Regions from separate parts of the Salinimonas sediminis genome, predicted to be linked through region 2. Evidence: predicted binding sites of a transcription regulator. Region 2 holds the regulator's gene; each other region holds the start of a gene.

Region 1 (4,360 bases), 380 kb from region 2:
AAGCGTTCAATCAACGCCGTAAGACTATTCGCAATAGCCTGAAAGACTGCATCGAAGTAAGTGCATTTGAAACCTTGGGGCTAAACCCTGGCGCCCGGGCTGAAACTTTGTCATTACAGGATTTTGCCAGTATTGCCAACTACGTTGTGCAACATGGAGACCCGCGCTGTGGGACATGATGCCATAGTTAAAGTAGAGGTGAAAACCCGCCACCTGGCGGAACATCCTGCCGCAAAAAAAGGACAGTTCGCCTTTGCCTATCAAATCACAATTACCAATCATAGCGATGTAAAAGTGCAGCTGATTAACCGTTACTGGCTGATTACCGATGGCGGCGGTAAACGCTCCGAGGTAGAAGGTGCCGGCGTGGTAGGTAAACAGCCTACTCTGGCCCCGGGCGATGATTTTCAGTATACCAGCGGCGCTATTATCGATACGCCCGTAGGAACCATGGAAGGATACTATGAAATGGAATGCGAAGACGGTGAAATGTTGCGCATTCCGATCGAAGTGTTTCGCTTAGCAGTACCCAATAGTATTAATTAATAACACGATGCAAGCGGTCCCATGACTCAATCACAAACATTGGTAATCGGTGATATTCAGGGTTGCTACAGCGGATTAATGCGTCTGCTGGAAAAATGCGATTTTGACGATAAGCGAGATACACTTTACACGGTGGGCGATTTAGTTGCTCGCGGTGAAGATTCACTCGCCACAGTAACCTTTTTAAAAGGTTTGGGTGACAGCTTCCATGCGGTACTGGGTAACCATGACCTGCATTTGCTTGCTGTCAGTGAGAAAATAAAGAAACCGAACAAAAAAGATCGCATTCAAAACCTGCTACAGAGCGACAGGTTAGCGGAATTCTGCGCATGGTTACGGCAGTTTCCTTTAGCCCTGGCTATAGATGATCAGCATGTAATGGTCCACGCGGGTTTGTATCCCGGCTGGAGCTGTGAACAATTGCTAGCTTATAGCGATGAAGTTAGTCGCACCTTGCAACAAGACCCCACCACTTTGCTCACTAAAATGTATGGCGACGCCCCGCAAATTTGGCATTATGATTTAGCTGGCATTGAACGTCTGCGCTTTATTGTTAACGCATGTACCCGAATGCGCTTTGTGAGCAAAACATTGGCGTTGGATCTGGATGAAAAAGGAACACCCCCAGCATCTGATGCGCAATTGCTACCCTGGTTTGAACATCCCGCGCAACAATTACCTGCTGAGCAAAAGATAGTGTTTGGCCACTGGGCTGCGTTAAACGGCCATATCACCGGGGATCAGTTTATTGGGCTAGATACCGGTTATGTATGGGGTAACACCATGACAGCCTATCGGCTTGAGACTCAGGAATTGATCTGCGTATCAGCTTAAACTGGTGCGCTTTCTATACTAGCAGGATGATCACTGCCTATCCCCCGCTATCGCAACACCGTGCGCGGCGATGGTTCACCGCTTGTAAGTAAAAAGTCAGCGCTTTATCGGCCCGCGGCGAAGTCCTGGCTTTGCGCATTAGCGTTCTGCCATATCACTTGGCGCGTTGCCACAGTGAGCGCCCGATTACGGCGGCCTTCGCATGCTTCATTAACTCAGTAAACAGCCACCCCGTAGACAACCCCGGGGGCACATTATGGCGATGCGAATTAGTAGAGAGTTTTTTGCCACCTCTGCCGTCTGCCCGTTTGTTGGTATCCCCCGGTTGCTCATTTTTTTTGAAGTACTAAGCTTTACCTGTTGCGGGTAACTGAACCCATACGTGGATGATTAACTTTGGCTTAGTTGGGTTGCCTGCCCGCTACGCTACCTGGCTTATCAACCACAAGGGGAGCGAGTGAAGGCGTAGATAATGCGCCGCACAGGATAGGGCTGTGCTCTGTTCCACCTTGTCCCGCCCTGTACAATAAGTATTCCCAAGCTTACGCACCCTACTAATATTATACTTAAGAATAAAATGATACGCCTGATGTTGGGTATAAATTACGGTAAAGTATATGCTCAAAGCGTCGATACAAAACACAGGCCAGTGAAGGTCGGTTGGTCAGTCTGGGAATACCCGATTGATTAAAATGAAAATAATTAAAAAATTTTGTCAGAATTGAGTGTTCGCTGACACCGACTCTAATAAAAATTACCGCATCAGGAGTTTCGATGAAAATTACGGTTGCTAAGCGCATAATCGGTGGCTTTCTCACCATTAGCTTATTATTGGTAGTAATCAGTATTTCCTCCCTTTATAACCTTAACTCCGTCGGCTCTGCTACCGAAGAAGTTAATCAGGTAGCTATCCCAACTCTGGCGGGGAGCAACCGTTTAAAGGCCACCTTTTTAAATATGGGCAGGCTTACCTTTGAAGCCTATATCGAAGAAGATCTTAACGGTTTGAACGAAAAACAAGCTGCCTTTGAGCAGAACAAGCAAACCTTCGAGCAAACTTATACCCGTTTGAGCCAAATTGTGACTAACGACGCTGAACTGGAACAGTCGTTATCCAAGGTTAAGGCCAGCTACGATACATACGTGGCGAACGTCGAAAATATGTACCGTAATCATCAGCAGTACATGAATATGCGAAACACTATTGAAGACCGGTTAGGTGACGCCGAAGACAACGCGGACGATGCCTCCACCTATTTACTCGACTTCTCTGACTTAAGTGCGGTGAAATCTACACCCGCCTTACAGCAGGCGGCTAAAGAAGGCAGCGAGCTAGAGACCACGTTATTGTCATTACTTACCGTGTCGACCGAATATGTTAAAACTGAAACGCTGGTACGGGCCCAAACCTTAGGGAATGAGGTGACGTTGGTCGTCAACAACGTAGCGGAACAGTTGTCTGCCATGGTCAGTGCCGCTGATGGCCAGGATGTCTCGGGTACCCTGGACGAAATTAATGATCTGGTTAGTGGGGCACTTAATGCAATCACCGCGAAAGACGGCGTTCTGCAATTGCATGTTGATCGGCTGGAGTTTCGTAATGCTGCTGAGCAGGCGCTGAATAAGTCAGATGCCAACATTTCAGAGGCCGTGGTTGAACTGGAACGCCTGCTAGACCTTACCAATTTACGCGCTAAACAAATTGATGAACAAGTATCGGATAAGGTCGCCAGCGGTAATATGGTGGTTATTATCGTGGTTGTTATTTCACTGTTGATTGCAGCCGCAATTGGTTATTTCACCGTGCTGGCAATTACCCGTCCGCTGAATCGGGTTAACGAGTTATTGAAGGTAGCCTCTTCGGGCGACCTGACCCATCGCCTGGATGACAGCGCACAAGACGAATTTGGTTTGTTGGCCCGTAACTGTAATCAGCTTATTGCTAACCTTAAAACCCTGATAGTTGCGATTAATGATCGCGCTGAACAATTGGCTGCTGCGTCTGAACAAACCTCTACGGTGACTGCGCAAACCACCCATTCGATTCAGGACCAGAAGTCACAAATTGCTCAAGTGGCCACCGCGACCACTGAGATGCACTCTACTTCTGAACTGGTTATGCATAATGCCGAAGACACCCTAAGCCAAATACGCCACGCCGATAGCGAAGCGAAAAAAGTACGCCAGATTTCACAGGAAAATAAACAAACCATCGAAGTGCTGGCCCGCGATGTGGAAGAAGCGGCACAGGTTATTAATAAACTGCATCAGGACAGTGCCAGCATTGGCGGAATACTGGATGTTATCCGCGGCGTTGCCGACCAAACCAACCTGTTGGCTCTCAATGCTGCTATTGAAGCAGCCCGTGCCGGTGAGCAGGGCCGAGGCTTTGCGGTAGTTGCTGATGAAGTCCGGACACTAGCCAGCCGCACGCAAAAGTCTACCCAGGAAATTAATGCGATGATTGAAGTACTGCAGGCTGGGGCTGAGCGGGCGGTGTCTGTAATGAACCAAGGCAAAGAGCAGACGGCGGTGTGTGTAGAGCAAACCGACTTGGCTACCCAGGCCCTGGATATCATTTCTGAAGCGGTCCATAAAGCCCACGATGTTAGCTCACAGATAGAACAATCGGCCCGTGAACAAAATACGGTTTCACAGGAGATTAGTGAGAAACTGGAAACCATTGTAGGCATTGCTGAAGAAACCACGATTGGGGCCCAGCAAACCTCTGAGTCCAGCCATGAAGTGGCTCGACTGGCTGAAGAACTGCAGCACTCTATCGCTCAGTTTAAAGTATAAATAGGCGCTGTACCACGCGCTAGCACGGTCATCAGTACCCTGTTGCTAGCGCGTGAGCCTGACTCCCTTAAAAGCGCCTTAGTGCTTGTGTTTCCCCTGCCCTTGTTTGTTTTCCCGTTACCTGTAGCTTTTTCCCTGGGCTTTAATTTGCAATAGGGTTTCATCTATTTTGCGGGCTGCG
Region 2 (4,360 bases):
CTTTTTTCAGACTACGCGCCAGGTCGCGGACTACGCGGGGGAAGCGGCCAAAGACTTTTTTGATAGGCTGCATGCGGGTTTTCATCACCGCGCCTTGCAGATCGCCCGTTACCACGTCCAGGTTAGCTATAGCTTTAGACATGGCTTCATCGCTGGTATTTATTCCCAGACTGAGCAGCCGGTTGCGCACTAATACCAGCTCGCCCACCATGTTCATGATCTGGTCTAAACGTTTAGTATCTACCCGTACCGTCGTTTCGGTTTGTTGCCCGCCACCACTGGCTTTTTTGTCTTCGCGTTTAGCTGCCGGGGCAGCCGGTTTAGCGGCCTGCGGTTCCGCTGGTTTTGCGGGCGTTGCTTTCGGCGCAGCAGGCGTAGCAGCTTGTTGTTGCTGTTTGGCCTGAGTAATAGCCGCCGTAGCATCTACGTCAACTTTAACCCGCGGCTTTTCAGATTTTGGCGCAGCACTTTCGTCAGTTTTTAACGTGGGGGCCTGTCCTTTGCCATGAAGCTGGTCTAACAATGCTTCAAATTCGTCATCGGTGATTTCGTCACCGCCAGCGCCAGGCGCTGGTGAACTGGCTGACGGCGCAGGCGTGCTGGCGGCAGGTGCGGCGTCTTCAGCAGAAAACTGGCCTTTGCCATGCAGCTCGTCCAGCAATGCCTCAAATTCATCGTCGGTAATATCATCGCCGGTTACCGCCGCAGTAGGCTTAGCCGGCTCGCTGGCAGGCGCTGCCCGCCCTGGCGCATTACTGCCATGCAGCTCATCCAGCAGCTTCTCAAATTCATCTTCAGTAATTTCTTCAATACCGCCTTGTGTGGCAGCGGTTTCATGCATCGCGGCCATTTCTGGTGCGGTGGGGGCAGGTTCCACAATCGCCTGAGCAGCGTCATCCATATTCAGATCATCGGTGGCCTGATGACCGGCTATGGTGCCGCTGTTGAAAATATTTTCATCGGGAGTTTCGGGTCGACTTAACTTATGCAGAATATCGACAAGGGCTGCGTCAGCCGGTTCCATTGGCTCGCGTTGTTTTACTTTTTCAAACATCGCTACCACCACATCGGTGGCCTGCAATATTACGTCCATTAACTCTGGGGTCAGCGTCCGCTGGCCATTACGCATTACGTCAAATACATTTTCCGCACCATGACATATCTCGACCAATTCGGTCAGCGACAGAAAACCGGCACCACCTTTAACAGTATGATAGCCTCGAAAAATAGCATTAAGTAAATCACTGTCTTCCGGGTTATTTTCCAGATCGACCAGTTGCTCCTGCAACTGCTCCAGAATTTCACCAGCTTCTACCAGAAAGTCCTGTAAAATATCCTCGTCTACATCAAACGACATGCGCCTGCTCTCCTAAAAACCTAAGCTCGACAAAAGGTCATCAACATCATCCTGACCCTTTACAACGTCGTCGCGTTCTTCGGCATTAACTATAGGCCCTTCAGCTTCGACACCGCTGGTTATTTCTATATTATCCGGTGGTGGCTGAACCCCAGATTCTGGTTCGCCAAACACCGTTAGCATGTTCACCAGGCTATCTTCGACTTCTTTCACCAGCTCAATAACCCGCCGAATCACCTGACCGGTTAAATCCTGATAGCCCTGTGCCATAAGCACTTCGGTTAACAGACCGGTTAATTTTGCTGATTCACTGGATGTATCACTAAGCAAATCGTCTAAATCCGTACACAGTGCTTTAAACTCGCCTAACTCTATCTGGCGGGTCATCAGCTTTTTCCATTCTGGCATAATGGTGTCTATACGCTGGGTCAAAGCCTCAGCAATAGGCATGCTCGCTTCCACTGCATCCATCGTAGTGTTAGCGGCTTTTTCGGTTTCTTCGATAACGTAGGTCAACCGGGTTTGCGCATCCGGTATATCATCGTTGGCCAGGCCGGCAATGCGTTCATCGAGCTGAAAATTATTTAACGCATCATGTAATTGTCGGGTTAGTTTGCCCACTTCGGCAAATAACTCAATTGACTCTTTTGTTGAAATGGCTTCCAACAATTCACGTGCTTCCGCGTTTTCGCCCTGTTCAAGATGAACAACCAACTGACGTGCTTCTTCAAGTGAGATAGGAACATTGACATTCGTCGACATCCAGTATTCCTCTTAAATCCCGTAAGATCGTCTGGATTAACCTAAACGTTCAAAGATTTTATCTAGTTTTTCTTTTAGCGTAGCAGCCGTGAAAGGTTTTACCACGTAGCCGTTAACACCAGCTTGAGCTGCAGCAACAATTTGTTCTTTTTTCGCTTCTGCAGTTACCATCAGCACTGGCAGGTGCTTAAGTTTGTCGTCTGCTCGAATCGCCCGCAACAAATCGATGCCCTGCATGCCCGGCATATTCCAATCTGTTACTACAAAGTCGAAATCGCCTTGTTGCAACATGGGTAATGCCGTGCTGCCATCATCAGCTTCCTGGATGTTGGAAAACCCCAAGTCCTTCAACAGGTTCTTTATGATTCGTCTCATAGTAGAAAAGTCATCTACCACGAGAATTTTCATATTTTTATCCAAAATGGCCTCCACCGGGGATTAAATTATTATGTTTTACTATTGATATTGTTGTATTAACTATCGGCACGCCAGGTCTGCATTTTAGCTTTTAATTTCAACATCGCCTGACTATGAATCTGACTGACCCTTGATTCACTGACATCCAATACTTCGCCAATTTCCCGCAGGTTAAGTTCTTCATCGTAATACAGTGAAAGAACAATGGCTTCGCGCTCCGGTAAGGTCGTGATTGCATGGGCTAACGCTTTTTGAAACGCGCCCTGCATTAAATCTTCCAGTGGCGAATCATTACCCTGATTACCTTCGGTGGTAATCACATCTTCTGACACACCGAGATCTTCTATACCCACCAGTTTGCCTGCGTTCACTTCGTTGAGCATTTGGTGGTAATCATCAAGACTGACATTGAGCTTAGCAGCTATCTGCACATCGCGCGCGTCACGTCCTGTATCTTTTTCAACCTGAGCAATGGCTTCAGTGATCGCCCGGCTGTTTTTGTGCACCGACCGGGGTGTCCAGTCGCCTTTACGTATTTCGTCGAGCATGGCACCACGGATACGAATACCCGCAAACGTTTCGAAACTGGCTCCTTTCGAGCCATCGAAATTTTTGGCCGCTTCCAACAGGCCAATCATGCCTGCCTGTATAAGATCGTCCACCAATACGCTCGCTGGTAAGCGGGCCATTAAGTGATGGGCTATCCGCTTAACCAGGGACGCGTGTCGCTCTACCAACTGTGCTTTGTCATTTTGCTGTCGGTAGGCAGCCGCTTTGCTATTCAACGTTGCGTTCCTGTGGTTTTATGTGACACCAGCTGTTCAATGAAAAATTCCAGATGGCCACCTGGCTGGCTGGGTACCGGCCAATGCATTGCTTTAGTGGCCAGTTGTGAAATAGCCACAGCGGCCGGTGAGCCTGGATATGCATCGACAATAGAGGTTTGCTTACGGACTGCCCGACGGATATTTTCATCAAACGGCACCGTTGCTACTAACTCTAAGGCAACATCTAAAAACCGCCCCGTGACTTTAGATAATTTACTGAATAACTCATGACCTTCGCGGGTATCGCGAACCATGTTAGCCACAATTTTGAAGCGGAACACCCCGTGTTCACGGTTAAGAATTTTGATCAGTGCATAGGCATCGGTCAATGATGTAGGCTCATCGCACACCACCACCATGATATCCTGGGCCGCTTTGGAAAAGCTCAGCACCATGTCGGAGATCCCGGCAGCAGTATCCACTATCAGTACATCGACCTGCGAACGCAGCTCGCTGAAGGCGCGGATAAGCCCGGCATGTTCGGTTGGGGTCAGCTCAGTCATTGACTGAGTGCCAGAGGTAGCAGGGGCGATTTTAATGCCATGTGGCCCGGTAACCAGTACTTCATCTAACGTACATTCACCCGACAACACATGCGAAAGATTACGTTCTACACGCAGTCCAAGCATTACATCGACATTCGCCAAACCCAGGTCAGCGTCAAGTACCATTACCCGCTTGCCCTGTTTAGCCATCGAAATGGCCGTATTTAGCGTAATGTTGGTCTTCCCTACACCACCTTTACCGCCTGTTACGGCGATAACTTTGATTAATCGTGACTGATTCATCTTTCGTAAGCTACTCGCTTGATCTTCAATCATACTGCCTGTGCTGATTTAACAAGGTTACTATCAGTAGTATGATTCAAACCATACTTTTTATAAAGCTTTGCCGCTACGGATACTAAAGATTTAGCGTCAGCTACTTTAATATCTTCAGGCACTTGCTGGCCATCGGTGACATAGCTGACCGGCAGGCCATGTTCTATTGCCACGCT
Region 3 (4,360 bases), 1.0 Mb from region 2:
AGCAAGAATCTGCTAAAAGCGCCGGTAAGGATTACGGTGGGTCAGTCTACCGCTGCGCACCAGGACATCACAGAAAAACTCTATTTTGCTGATAACATCAGCCATAAAGATACCCTGCTGACCCAATGTATCAACGAGCAACAATACAACCAGGCCATTGTGTTTACCGCTACCCGTGACGATACTGATCGTATCTGCGCCATGCTGAACGAACACCGTCTTGAAGCAATTGCGCTGCGTGGGGACTTACCGCAAAATCAGCGAGCTCAGATTATGAGTGAGTTTAGCCGCGGACAACACAGTATTCTGGTGACCACGGACGTCGCTTCACGGGGCTTAGATTTACTTAAAGTTGGTCTGGTAGTAAACTATGACCTTCCCAAGCATGCCGATGAGTATATCCATCGTATCGGGCGTACTGGTCGTGCCGGGCAAAAAGGTCACGCGGTGTCTTTGGTTGGCCCCCGTGACTGGCAAAGCTTCACCGCCATTCAAGCGCATTTGGCTTACCCGGTAGAATGTCAGGCGCACAGTGAAGCACCGGCGCGCTTCAACGGCATCAAACCGAAGCCAGACTCGGCTAATACTCCGGCAGGCAGCAGCGCCAAAACATCCAATAAAGATAGTACCCAAAGCGCGTTGAAGAAGACCAAGCGGCGGGTTGATACTACCGCGGGCAAAGATGTGGGCGAGATGCCGGTTATGCGTAAAAAACGCACACCAGCCCAACCCGATGATGACGAAGAACAGGCATAATCGTGCCCTCCATCTAGGTATGCTTCTATCAGCCAAGCAGGCTATGGCGCAAGATACAATAGTCTGGTTAACTGATGTAGTGCACTATTACCGCAAGTCACCGGTGGCTTATACTAATACGATATTCGCCGCCGCGCGTAATCAGCACTATTTAGGATGAGACTCCGCAATAAAAAAGGCCTGACGATTGTCAGGCCTTTTGCGTTGATTACTTTATTGGCGAGAATTAGTATTCCCACCAGCCTTCTTGCCACCAGGCCAGAAATTCTTCAAAGTCGATATAACCATCATTATTGTGGTCGATAAGCTTAAAGCCTTCTTCCACGTGGCTAGCCTTTGTTTTAGGCGACAACACAGTAAGAAGTTCAATAAACTCCGGCAGATCGATTTGACCGTTACCATCACGGTCGAAAAAACTAAAGTCGCTTTTAATCTCAGCTACTTTTTCTTCTGAAAGTTGGGGGTTCACTGATTTTCCCTATTTACTAACTTGTTATACCAAAGTGTAACGCCCTGACCAGGCGCTGTCTACGCCTGATTTTGCTTCGCAGCCAGGGCTCTCTCGCGCTGTGCCTGCGCTTTGTCCAATCGCCGTTTTTCCATGGCCATACGGGCGTCGCTGCCCACATGTTCTTCGTTGCGCTGATGGGCCAGCTGAACCTGTTTTTCACGTTCTCTAAAACGCGCAAGTTGTTCGTCAGAATGGGTTCCATAACAATGGGGACAACTGACGCCCGGCTCGTATTTATCGCTTTGCTTATCTTGTGCGGTTATTGGTAAGCGGCACGCATAGCATGCGTCATACTGGCTTTTCTGTAAGTCGTGGCCCACCGCTACTCGATTATCAAACACAAAACAGTCCCCTTCCCACAGCGATTCTTCCTGGGGCACATCTTCCAAATATTGTAAAATTCCGCCTTCCAGGTGATATACCTCATCAAAGCCCTGTTCTTTCAAATAAGCAGTCGATTTCTCGCACCGAATGCCGCCGGTACAAAACATCGCTACTTTTTTGTGTTTTTGCGGGTCAAGATTCTGCTTAACATATTCAGGAAATTCCCGAAATGTTTTCGTCTTGGGGTCAACGGCGTGTTTAAACGAGCCTATCTCAATTTCGTAATCGTTGCGGGTATCCACGACCATAACTTCGGGGTCGCTAATCAGGGCATTCCAATCTTTGGGTTTGACATAGGTACCCACGGTCTGACGTGGATCAATGCCTTCAACTCCCATTGTCACAATCTCTTTTTTGAGTTTGACCTTGGTACGATAAAAAGGCTGTTCCTCATGGACAGATTCTTTATAGGAAATGGGGTTAATACGGGGATCGCGATTTAGCCATGCCATCAGGTTATTAACTGCCTCACGGGTGCCTGACACCGTACCATTGATACCTTCGCTTGCCAGTAACAGGGTGCCTTTAATGGCGTACTGCTCCATCGCCTGCTGGAGCGGCTCACGCAATTTTTCAAAATCTTCAAGCGCAACAAATTTATACATTGCGCAAACAATATAGTTGGACATGGGTAATCTTACCTTTGCTTATTGGAACGTAAAACCAGTGCAAAATGCGCGCGCAATATAGCAAAAATGCGCTGCCGGCACAAACTGCGGCTTACGCGCTTAACAAGCTCGCCGAGCCAGTGATAATGTCATCAAGCTGAGTTTCATCACACTGCCACGCTGCATCGCGATGGTTTTCACGCAGTTTAAGCTGGGTAGCCAGGCTGCAATTGGCGACAACCTGCGGCTCCAGGCGGGTCGGATTATCTGCTATGGCCAGCGGATCGGGATGCATGGCCCGCCACAGGCTAAGGTTCGCCATATCCTGGGTCTGCGTGAGCTGACTATAAACGCCTACGGTCGATAACGAAGCAGGCTGGGCCGAAGTAGGTGCGCGGCGATAATGGTTAAGGCTGGTAAGAAAGGCGGTTTCATCAAATGTAGGCGCAGGCATGGTTTCAAAGCGGGCGGCTGGCGCACCTGGCTGCATTTGGATCGCCAGATATAACGAAAACAATGCCCCCTCACCCGTGGCGCGCCCAAGACTTCCCTGCCATTCATGGTTGGCAGGTTGTATTTGCGCTGGCTGCGGGGTAGCGGTTGGTGAGGTAAACTGCGTCACATTATCTCCTTAACTGATAATGCTTATATCGGTTCATACGCAGGGTTCTTTAATATATACGTCCTGCAAAAGGTATTTTTTCGTTGTGTTGGTTATACTTAAGTATCAATTGTTTCTTTGTTACCGACATCACGGCGATACCCGATGAATTATGCCGACAAACGTGTGCTGATTATTGAAGATCAGCGCCCGTTTCTTTTGTTATTGCGCGGGCTGCTTAATTCTATGGGCTGCACCGACGTAGTGACCAAATCGTCTGCCGAACAGGCGCTGGCGCTATGCGCTAAACAAAAATTTGATATTATTATTGCTGATCTCCACCTAGGGGCCGAACGCAAAAATGGATTTGAGCTGGTTGAAGAATTGCGTATCAGGCAATTAATCAAACCCAGCAGTATTTTTATGCTGATAAGCGCCGACAGTGCCCGGCCTGTTGTGCTCGGTTCGGTAGAACGCCGGCCTGATGATTACCTAATAAAGCCATTTTCCCAGGTGCAGCTAAAAAACCGGCTAAACCGGGCGTGGCAAAAACGTCAGGCGTTATTGCCAATTTACAGTGCCATCAATGCTGAACAACCGCAGATTGCCATTGACGCGTGCCATAGCATTATTCAGGCAAATACCAATTACCAACATTCCGCCGAACAGTTACTGGTTGAACTGTACTGGCAGGAAGCCCAGTATCAACAAGCTCTGGAGGTCATTAAACCCTACGAGCAGGGGCAAAATGCGCAGTGGGTAAAAACCGCTTTAGCCCGCACCTACCTGCAATTAGGTAAAGCCGAAACTGCGATAGCGTTATGCGACCAGATTTTAATGAAAAACCGGTTCAGCGCGGAAGCCTATGACATTATTGCGCATGCCCGCCAGGCTATTAATGATGGTGAAGCAGCGATAGCGGCCATCAACCAGGCCATCAAACTATCGCCCTATTCGTTGCCGCGTTATTACAGCGCGTGCGATATCGCCCGGCTGAATAAAGATTATATGCTGGCCAGTCAGGCCTGTCTGGCTATCTGGGATTTATCGAAGCGCACGGTACATCAGAATATCGCTCATTGGTGCGGTTATATACGCAGTATGCTCGATGTGGCGGAATATACCGAAGATAAACGTACTCGTAACAGGTATCAGCAAGACGCATTATTACAATTGCAGCGTGGTCGTTTCGATGAAGCGGTCGCTCGAATGTCGGGAGACTTTAATTACGATATCTATGAACAGGTGGTTCTGGCACGGATTGCCACCCTGGATGGAAAAAAGCTCGATGCCAAACGTGCGCTGTTCCAGTCACAGCAGTCTATAGATGCAGGTTATGAAAGCTATCCACTGTATTATGCACCTGACTCACTCAAGGTTATGTTAGAGTTGGGTGAATATGAAGACGCGCAACCCTTAGCCGAACTACTATCGTTACACCGCGACAGCCTGGATCCCAATACCAGTCATGCCGTGGAACTTGCCTCAGCAAAAGCCACC
Region 4 (4,360 bases), 140 kb from region 2:
TTATCGTGCCCCCTGTCGCAATCTGTTCATAGTCAGCGCTTATAGTGATACGAGGTGCTAAAGATACTTCTTAGAGATGTTGCTTCAGGGTGATGGTAGGCCATGTGTTGGCGATGATTGCAAAACCTCGTGTCACACCGGATTTAATTTACCCTGGCGTGCTTACTCTGGATAGTGTCTCGTTATCATTATTATATACAGTCAATATATCTCGCCAGTAACGGCGTTATCAGGAGAGCAAAATGCGAATGCTGCATACGATGTTGCGGGTTACTGACCTTACCCAATCGCTGGATTTTTACATCAACAAAATGGGCATGACGTTACTTCGCCAGTCTGACAATATTGACCATGAATATACGCTGGCATTTGTAGGCTATGGTACGGAAGCCGACCACGCTGTACTTGAATTGACCTACAACTGGGGAGTTGAGCATTACGAATTGGGCAATGCCTATGGCCATGTGGCCATTGCGGTTGAGGATATTTATACATTTTGCACCAAGTTACAAACGCTGGGTGCCGATGTTTATCGTTCTCCCGGGCCGGTAAAAGGTGGGTCAACCGTAATTGCATTTGTGCGCGACCCCGACGGTTACGCTATTGAGTTAATTCAGGCTTAAGGAGATTATTATCATGCTTGGCACCGGTTTATCAGCGCGTTCGCTGGCCCTTCGACTTGTACTTCCTCTTGTAACACTACTGGGTATCGCATTTAGCAGTTATAGCGATGCTGTAGAGATCATTGCCCATCGCGGCGCCTCGGGTTATTTACCCGAACATACGCTGGAATCCACCACACTGGCATATGCACAGCAACCTGACTATATTGAGCAGGACGTCGTACTGAGCAAAGATAACATTCCCGTAGTACTGCATGATATCCATTTGGAAACGGTGACCAATGTCGAGCAGCTATTTAAGGAAAGAGCGCGCCAGGATGGTCGCTACTATGCTATCGACTTTACCCTGGCTGAATTACGTCAGCTTAGGGTGCACGAACGACAAAATGCCCGCCAGGAAGCGGTTTTTCCTCAGCGTTATCAAGGTAACCGGGCCCAGTTTGGTATAGCGACCCTGGCAGAGCATAGTGAGTTAATCACGCAGCTTAACCGCCAAACCCGCCAGCAGATTGGTCTTTACACTGAAATCAAGTCGCCAGCATGGCACCGCGCCCAAGGCGTCGATATCTCTCGCATTGTATTGGCTGAAATGAAACGTCTTAATTTGCTTGAGGGAACTATCCCGCTGGTTATTCAGTGTTTTGATTTTACAGAAACTCAGCGAATTCGACGTGAACTCGGATATACGGGTATGTTGGTTCAGTTGGTGGCCGACAACAGTTGGCATGAATCCGACACTGACTATGACTGGCTGCTTAGCGAAGAGGGTCTCGAAGCGGTGGCGGAGGTGGCCGACGGCGTAGGTCCATGGATTCCTCAACTTGCCGATACCAGTACAGAAAGGGTGCTCTGGCAGCTAAGTCCGTGGGTAGCCAATGCCAAAAAGCACAACTTACTCATCCACCCTTATACGTTTCGCGCAGATGAGTTGCCAGCGGGGGTCACGGCCCCTGCGTTGATCCGCTTTTTGGTGGAAGAAGCCCGGGTAGATGGTATTTTTACCGACCAGGTGCCGCCGGTTAAGGCCTTACTCGCCAACCCAGAGGGCTAATAGTGCCAGGGCCAGACGAGCGTCTAGCCATCAAGTGCGAGCTATAATAGTACTGCGGTGCGCATTAGGTTTTGGATAGCCTGACCACTACGCGGCGGTTAAGCGCCCGGGTATCGCTGGTTGTATTGGGGGCAATATGGCGCTTTTCGCCGTGCCCGGAAACCTCAATGCGGTCATCAGCTACCCCTAGCGCAGTCAGGTACCCTTTAATTTCGTTAGCCCGTTTAATCGATAGCTGTTCGTTATTCCAGCGCCCACCATAGCTATCGGTATACCCATCCAACAACACCAATTCAAGGTTGCTGTCTTCTTTTAAATATTCACCAATCATCTGTAAGCGACGTTCAGAGTATTTGGTTAAATCTGTACTGTTTTTCTCATAAGACAGCACGGTGTAGGCGATATCTTCAAAGCTATATGGCAATAATTGAGAGACACAATTAACAAATTCCTGGTACTGCGGCATGAAGTTACTGGCATTCAAGGCCACGGCTACACTATCGTGCCGGTTATACCAGTCCTGATAATAAATAGTTGGCCAGAACCCCTTTTCCAGTTCGCTTAGCATGGTCCAGGCAGCGGCCTCTGGTAAGTCGCCATGATATTGCTTGCGTAACTGCATTTGCGCGATTTCGCGGGGGGCTTGACCCGGCATCCAGGACGGCGGCACCGCATACACTGCCGCTATAGCGAATTTTTTTGGTAACAAAGACATTTGCATGTCAAATTCCATATTCAGCTGCTTTGATGCCACACTGACAAATTTTGCTTCGCCATACCCAGGTACCTGGTGGCTTAGTTCGCACTGCAAACGAGAGGCACTTTCCAGCGCCCAGTCAGAACTTTCCACCGATGCAGAGTATTGCCGCATTGCCCCGCTCACCGGCAGGGCGCAGAGTAAACTGAACCCTATAACCAGGGTATGCCTGAATTTCATGCTATTTCCGCCATGCTACTGTGTATGTCTAGATATCGTCCATATCAGAGAAAAGTTTAGCACACAATTCCACCACTACCGTATTTACACGCTGCTTAACCCGGGCAAAGCTGGATATACCCGCTCATTACTGAGATAATTTTTATTCATTCGCAGCCGCGATACATTATTGAGCACCAACAGGAGCTATGTCGGATCCTATGACAGATCAAAAACCTACTTTGTCCACCCGCTTTCGCGGCTACTTTCCGGTAGTCATTGACGTAGAAACCGCGGGGTTTAATGCGGGTACTGACGCGTTGTTAGAAATTGCAGCGGTGACAGTACAAATGGACGATGCTGGTAACCTGTATCCTGATGAAACCTTCCACGCCCATGTTAATCCGTTTGAAGGCGCCAACCTTGAGCCGGCTGCCCTGGAATTTAATGGTATTGATCCTCACTGCGCTTTGCGCGGCGCTATCGAAGAATCGGATGCGATGAAAGCACTGTGTAAGACCATTCGCAAAGCGCAGAAAAATGCAGGATGTCAGCGTTCAGTAATTGTGGCCCATAACGCCACTTTCGACCAAAGCTTTGTTAATGCAGCTATCGCAAGAAGCGGGATTAAGCGTACCCCCTTTCATCCATTTGTATCGTTTGATACCACCAGCCTAGCGGGCTTAGCGCTTGGCCAAACGGTGTTGGTTAAGGCCTGCCGGACGGCGGGTATTGCGTTTGACCAAAACGAAGCCCACAGCGCGCTTTATGATGCCAGCCGAACCGCAGACTTATTTTGTTTTATGGTTAACCGCTACAAAGCCCTTGGCGGGTGGCCTTTAGCACAGCCCGATAAGCCTGAATAGGCTGTGTTGGCGCACAGTCCTTAGAGCAGGCTTCGCTAGCGCATTGGCAGCCTGCTAACATTCATCATTGGCCTGCATGCTGTGAGGCAATGCCGGGGATCGCATGCCTGCTTACAGCCAGCTTTGCGTTCCGCTCAGCCTTACCCTCCCCCTTCCACTGTTTTATTTTTTGAATAGCGCGCCGCCCGCCTACACACTGTTGCCACTTAGCCGTAGGTTATAAGCTTTGTACCTGAAGACGCGCGTTCAGTCGCTATGGACCTGCGTGAAACAAGCTCCCAGAGCCTTGTATAGCCTTTTATAGCCCTTTGTAGTAGGTAGGTATAAGTAGGTAGATATAAGTACATAGGTGTCTGCGTTATCAGCGGAAACGCTGAATCTTGAGTAGGCCATATACGCTGGTAGAGAGGCGTTAAAAACAGACGGTTCGCATTGGTTCCCCTGCTGGGTTCAAAATTCCAGCGGCTACCGTTAGATTAAACGAGAATGATTTTCATCCAAAGTATCTTGCAAATTATGTAAATGGCAATTATTATCATTTGTAACGATAGTGAAGAGGTTATTTTATGTACGTATGTATGTGCTACGGCGTGACAGACAAAGCAATAAAAAAAGCAGTTGAAGCCCATGGCGCAGGTAACCTTCGTGAACTACGAGAAGTATTAGAAATAGGTAGTCAGTGTGGTAAATGTATATCTATGACGCAACAAATTATCGATGCCACCATTGTCGATGAGTCGCTATTTAAAGAAGTGTGCTAACAGAACCTGTAGCATCTGATTAAATCGCTTTACGTCTCTTTCCCGGCTAATTAGCCACTTCACATCGTGCAAGCTCCTTTCTACCCCTTTACACCCTCTCCAATCTGCCCGTGGTTTAATCCAGGCTGTTTTTTTTATAGCTG

What was found. Region 2 encodes FliA, which starts transcription of late flagellar genes. Its sites were predicted from a motif close to CTAAAGNTNNNNNNNNNNNNGCCGATA; they were not measured.
Region 1: the regulator FliA is predicted to act here: its motif matches at 1,946-1,972, upstream of D0Y50_RS03070 (HAMP domain-containing methyl-accepting chemotaxis protein).
Region 3: the regulator FliA is predicted to act here: its motif matches at 2,908-2,934, upstream of D0Y50_RS09260 (VC2046/SO_2500 family protein).
Region 4: the regulator FliA is predicted to act here: its motif matches at 2,645-2,671, upstream of D0Y50_RS05410 (flagellar protein MotY).

What each region holds. Positions count from the first base shown of each region.
Region 1 covers NZ_CP031769.1:684,066-688,425, reverse strand. Annotated here, with positions in the region: gene rsmA (16S rRNA (adenine(1518)-N(6)/adenine(1519)-N(6))-dimethyltransferase RsmA) at 1-179, shown strand, start outside; gene apaG (Co2+/Mg2+ efflux protein ApaG) at 154-546, shown strand; gene D0Y50_RS03075 (symmetrical bis(5'-nucleosyl)-tetraphosphatase) at 568-1,380, shown strand; gene D0Y50_RS03070 (HAMP domain-containing methyl-accepting chemotaxis protein) at 2,155-4,179, shown strand.
Region 2 covers NZ_CP031769.1:1,059,113-1,063,472, reverse strand. Annotated here, with positions in the region: gene D0Y50_RS04825 (chemotaxis protein CheA) at 1-1,357, opposite strand, end outside; gene D0Y50_RS04820 (protein phosphatase CheZ) at 1,370-2,119, opposite strand; gene cheY (chemotaxis response regulator CheY) at 2,156-2,539, opposite strand; gene D0Y50_RS04810 (RNA polymerase sigma factor FliA) at 2,593-3,321, opposite strand; gene D0Y50_RS04805 (MinD/ParA family ATP-binding protein) at 3,318-4,184, opposite strand; gene flhF (flagellar biosynthesis protein FlhF) at 4,181-4,360, opposite strand, start outside.
Region 3 covers NZ_CP031769.1:2,073,105-2,077,464, reverse strand. Annotated here, with positions in the region: gene D0Y50_RS09275 (DEAD/DEAH box helicase) at 1-756, shown strand, start outside; gene D0Y50_RS09270 (EF-hand domain-containing protein) at 983-1,225, opposite strand; gene trhO (oxygen-dependent tRNA uridine(34) hydroxylase TrhO) at 1,285-2,280, opposite strand; gene D0Y50_RS09260 (VC2046/SO_2500 family protein) at 2,372-2,881, opposite strand; gene D0Y50_RS09255 (response regulator) at 3,026-4,360, shown strand, end outside.
Region 4 covers NZ_CP031769.1:1,198,135-1,202,494, reverse strand. Annotated here, with positions in the region: gene gloA (lactoylglutathione lyase) at 243-623, shown strand; gene glpQ (glycerophosphodiester phosphodiesterase) at 637-1,674, shown strand; gene D0Y50_RS05410 (flagellar protein MotY) at 1,739-2,611, opposite strand; gene rnt (ribonuclease T) at 2,812-3,456, shown strand; gene D0Y50_RS05400 ((2Fe-2S)-binding protein) at 4,023-4,217, shown strand.